DNA from 2 places in the Streptomyces sp. NPDC017993 genome. Region 2 is predicted to be linked to the other one. Evidence: riboswitches for the same ligand, from Rfam matches in the RefSeq annotation. Region 2 holds a riboswitch; the other holds the start of a gene.
What was found. Region 2 has a riboswitch for S-adenosylmethionine ahead of ACH4FH_RS12530 (amino acid ABC transporter permease). Riboswitches for the same ligand answer to the same signal wherever they lie in the genome.
Positions count from the first base shown of each region.

Region 1: linked by a shared signal. The riboswitch ahead of ACH4FH_RS14185 (aminotransferase class V-fold PLP-dependent enzyme) and the one ahead of ACH4FH_RS12530 (amino acid ABC transporter permease) in region 2 are both predicted to bind S-adenosylmethionine.

Region 1 covers NZ_JBIRGO010000007.1:7,951-10,146, reverse strand. Annotated here, with positions in the region: gene ACH4FH_RS14185 (aminotransferase class V-fold PLP-dependent enzyme) at 1-1,252, opposite strand, end outside; SAM riboswitch class IV at 1,423-1,540, opposite strand; gene trpD (anthranilate phosphoribosyltransferase) at 1,626-2,196, opposite strand, start outside.
Region 2 covers NZ_JBIRGO010000006.1:133,241-135,436, forward strand. Annotated here, with positions in the region: gene ACH4FH_RS12530 (amino acid ABC transporter permease) at 1-971, opposite strand, end outside; SAM riboswitch class IV at 1,342-1,450, opposite strand.

The DNA of each region.
Region 1 (2,196 bases), on a different contig from region 2:
TGACCCGGATGGCGTTCAGCGACCGCTCCCCCGGCGCCGCCTCCGGCGCACCGCACTCGCCCGGCTCCTGCGGTTCGCTGCCCAGCAGGGTCCGCACGAGCGGGTGAGCGCAGAACAGACCGTCGCGGACGCCGATGCCGTACTCGGCCGACAGCGCCGCCGCGAAGTGCGAGCTGTTCCAGCCCTCGATGACGAACGACAGGACGCCCACCCGCGGCGCATCCTCCCCGAAGAGCGAGAGCACCTTCACCTCGGGCACCTCGGCCAGGCCCTCCCGGAGGCGGGCGATCAGCGCCTGCTCGCGGGCGACCAGGCTCTCGAACCCTGCCTCGGTCAGCGCCTGGCAGGCGGAGGCGATGGAGTAGGCACCGATGACATTGGGCGAGCCGGCCTCGTGCCGGGCCGCGGTGGTGTGCCACTCGACGTCCACCCCGCCGTCCGCACGCCGCGAGACCTTACGGCTCGCGCCACCGCCCGCGAGGTACGGCTCCGCGGTCTGCAGCCAGTCCGCGCGGCCGGCCAGCACTCCGGCGCCGAACGGGGCGTACAGCTTGTGCCCGGAGAAGGCGACCCAGTCCACGTCCAGGGCGGCGATGTCGATGGGGTGGTGCGGCGCGAGCTGTGCCGCGTCCAGCACGATGCGGGCGCCGTGCGCGTGCGCCGCGGCGGCCAGCTCCCGCACCGGCCACAGCTCACCGGTCACGTTCGAGGCCCCCGTCACGCACACCAGCGCCGGGCCGGTCCCTGCTGCCGCCCGGCCGGCCAGGGCCTTCTCCAGGGTCTCCACCGCCTGCCGCGGGGTGCGCGGCGCGTTCAGGTACGTCACGGCGGTGTCCGCCCGCTGCTCCCACGGCAGCAGCGAGGCGTGGTGCTCGGTCTCGAAGACGAAGACCTCGGTGCCGCGCGGCAGGGCGGCCGCCAGCAGGTTCAGCGAGTCGGTCGTCGAACGGGTGAAGACCACCTGGTCGTCGGCGCGGCAGCCGAGGAAGCCGGCGATGGTGGCGCGGCTGTTCTCGAACAGGTCGGTGGACAGCTGCGAGAGGTACCCGGCACCGCGGTGCACGCTGCCGTAGTACGGCGCGTAGCCGGCCACGTCGTCCCAGACCCGCTGCAGCGTCGGCGCGCTGGCGGCGTAGTCCAGCGCGGCGTAGTCGACCTCACCACCCGTCACGAGCGGCACCAGGATATCCCGGCCCAGAACAGGCAGCGGGGCACAAAGCGAACGGTCGGCGGCGACGGCGGAAACAGACATGGCGAACTCCCCTGGGAGATAAGCGAATTCGCTGCGAAATGGGCGTGGGCAAAAGGAGCCACGGCGGCGCAGCGCAAAGAGAAAAGGGTGCGGAAAAGGGGCCGTCGGGCCCTATCGCATTCGCTGAATCACGGAGAGATCTCCCTCGACAACCAGGATCCCTGGCGAGGGATCCGCGCTTGCCACAGACCTCGCTGCCTGCGGCCTGGTCATCACCCGGGGCACCCCGCCACGGAAGGAGGGTTGCCGGACAGCGGGCCGGGGCCTGCATCGCTGTCACTCGTGACCTGCGCAGAATCATGCCACACCGGCGGAACGGCGCAAGACCCGGTCCGAAGGACGGACCGAGTCCCGCGTCACACCGCGCGCCGGGTCAGGCGTTGCTGGCGGCCACCCAGCGCTCCAGGGCCCGCTTGGCCGCCCCCGAGTCGATCGACCGGGCGGCCTTGTCGATGCCCGCCCGGATCTGCTCCGCCAAGGGCGCGTCGGAGGGCTCCAGGGCCACCAGGGCGGCCGCGGAGTTCAGCAGCACCGCGTCGCGTACTGGCCCGGTCTCGCCGTCCAGCAGCCGGCGGGCCACATCGGCGTTGTACGACGCGTCCGCGCCGCGCAGCGCCTCCACCGGCACCAGCGGGATCCCGACGTCCCTGGGGTCGAAGGGCTCCTCGCGCACCGCGCCGTCCCGCACGATCCACACCCGGGAGGTCGCCGTCGTCGTCAGCTCGTCCAGCCCGTCGTCGCCGCGGAAGACCAGCGCCGACGAGCCGCGCTCGGCGAGCACCCCGGCGAGGATCGGGGCCATCCGGGCGTCCGCCACACCGGTCGCCTGCGCGCGGACCTTCGCCGGGTTGGTCAGCGGGCCGAGCACGTTGAACGTGGTACGGATACCCAGCTCGCGCCGCGCGGGCGCGACATGCCGCAGCGACGGGTGGAACTTCACCGCG
Region 2 (2,196 bases):
CTCAGACCGGCCCGCAGCTTCTGCAACGGGGTCGGCGGCAGGCTGCGCGTGGCGCCCCGGGCGTAATACCGCTCGACGTAGAACTGGACGATGGACACGAGACTCGTGAGGATCAGGTACCAGACGGTGGCGACGAGCAGCAACGGCACGATGTCGCCGGGGTAGGTGGCACCCATGCTCTGCGCGGAGCCGAACAGGTCCAGCAGCGACACATAGAACACCAGCGAGGTGCTCTTGATCAGGCCGATCAGCTGGTTGACGTAGTTCGGGGTGATGGAGCGCAGGGCCTGCGGAAAGACGATCTTCGTGAACTGGTAGCCCTTCGGCAGGCCGAGCGCGGCCGACGCCTCGTGCTGCCCCTGGTCGACGGAGAGGAGGCCGCCGCGGACGACCTCCGCCGCATAGGCCGCCTCGTTGAGGCTGAGGCCGATGACGGCGACGACCATGTCGGTGGCGAGCCGTGACTCGTCGAAGGTGAAGAAGGCGGGACCGAAAGGCACCCCCAGGCTGAGCGTCTTGTAGAGGGCGCTGAAGTTGTAGAGAAACAGCAGCACGACGATCAGCGGCACCGAGCGGAGCAGCCAGACGTAGGTCCAGCTGATCGCGCGCAGCACCGGACTCCCGGAGAGCCGGGCCAGCGCGAGCAGAACACCGCCGACCAGCCCCAACACCGCGCTGTATGCCGCCACTTCGAGGGTGACCCACAGGCCGTCGAGGATCGTGGGACGCACGAACCAGTACAGGAAACGGTCCCACTGGTAGAAGGGGTTGGTGATCAGCCCGTGCACGATCTGGGCGACCAGCACCAGCACGATCGCCGTGGCGATCCACCGGCCGGGGCGCCGCAGCGGAAGCACCCGCTGCGGCGCCGGCGGCCGAGGCGGTTCGGCCGGGGAGGGCTCGGGGCGGGGTACCGCCTCGATGGGGGGTGCTGAGCCGGAGGACACAGCAGAGCCGACACGTTCACTCATGGAGGACTCCAGCAGGTATGGACACCCCCGGCCGCCAAGGCGACAACGGCACGGTGCGGAGACACGGCTCGGCACGCGCCGCAGCGCACGGGAGCGAGCGGTACGGGGGCAGGGAGATCAGTGCGCAACCAACGGCCGGGCCCTCGGGGCGTCAGAGCGTCAGTTGCGTCAGAACGTCAGCGTTTCAGCAGCTGTCCGCGGACGAGCTGTGGCGGACGGTACGACAGGAAGCGCTACACAGCGCACTGTTGACGCGGAGCAGATCGACCGGACGGTTCACGGACGTCACGACGCGACCGTAGCGCCGCCATGCGGCCATCTCCGGAGCTGCGTACATCGCCGTCACCCACACCCAAGTCCGCCCCGCGGGGCCTCGCGCTTACCGAAATTCGTCCGGTCCGGTCGTCACCTGGGGCACCCCACCGCGATGCGAGGGTTGCCGGCCAGCCAGCCAGGGCTTGTCGCTGACACTCATGACCGAGATGCGCCGTAAGTTAGACAGGCCGCGGAGGGGATGTCAACGCCGCCGACCGGAGGCTGAGACGGAAGGGCCGGACACCTCGCCTCGGTCTGCGAACGCGATGTTTCGGTCGTGCGAACAGCGGGGCCTACGCGGTGACACCCGCGACCGACCGTGTGAGCATGTGCGGAGAGATCGGCGGAGGAAGCCCAGCCGACGAAGTCGCCCTGCCGGCCGAAGGAGCACGCGTGAGCTTGTGCAGCCCTCGCCCTGCCTTGACGGCTCTCCCCGCGGCGTCCCTGTGGGTCATCGCCGCGACCGGCACCCGGACCCAGATCACCAACATCCCTACCTGGTCTGCCAGTTGCCTTTGCGAGTGCTCTCACTGACACAGCGCTCGCGGGACGACTTCATGCCGAGGCGTCCAGGTGACGGCCCGGCAGCGCTCGGCTCGACGAGCTCGGCCATCGACGGCTTCGCCGCTGCTTCCTGCAGCCTGCCGCATACGCCTGGAGCTGAGGCTCGATAGCGGGTACGCACCCGCGAGAGGTGTGCGCAGCCACGTCAGCCGGCAGCGGCGCTCAGGCTCGGCGCGGCTGCATTACCTCAGCAGGCGCGAGTAGGGCCGTCCCGGCAGACAGTGCACGCGGCACTCCCCCAGCCCGGCCCTGCCGGGCTCCACCTCGCCGAACGGTTCCCTCCGCGAGGATCCAGGCGATCCAGCCGACCGCTCTCCCCCACCCTCCCCTAACGCTTCCTGTGATT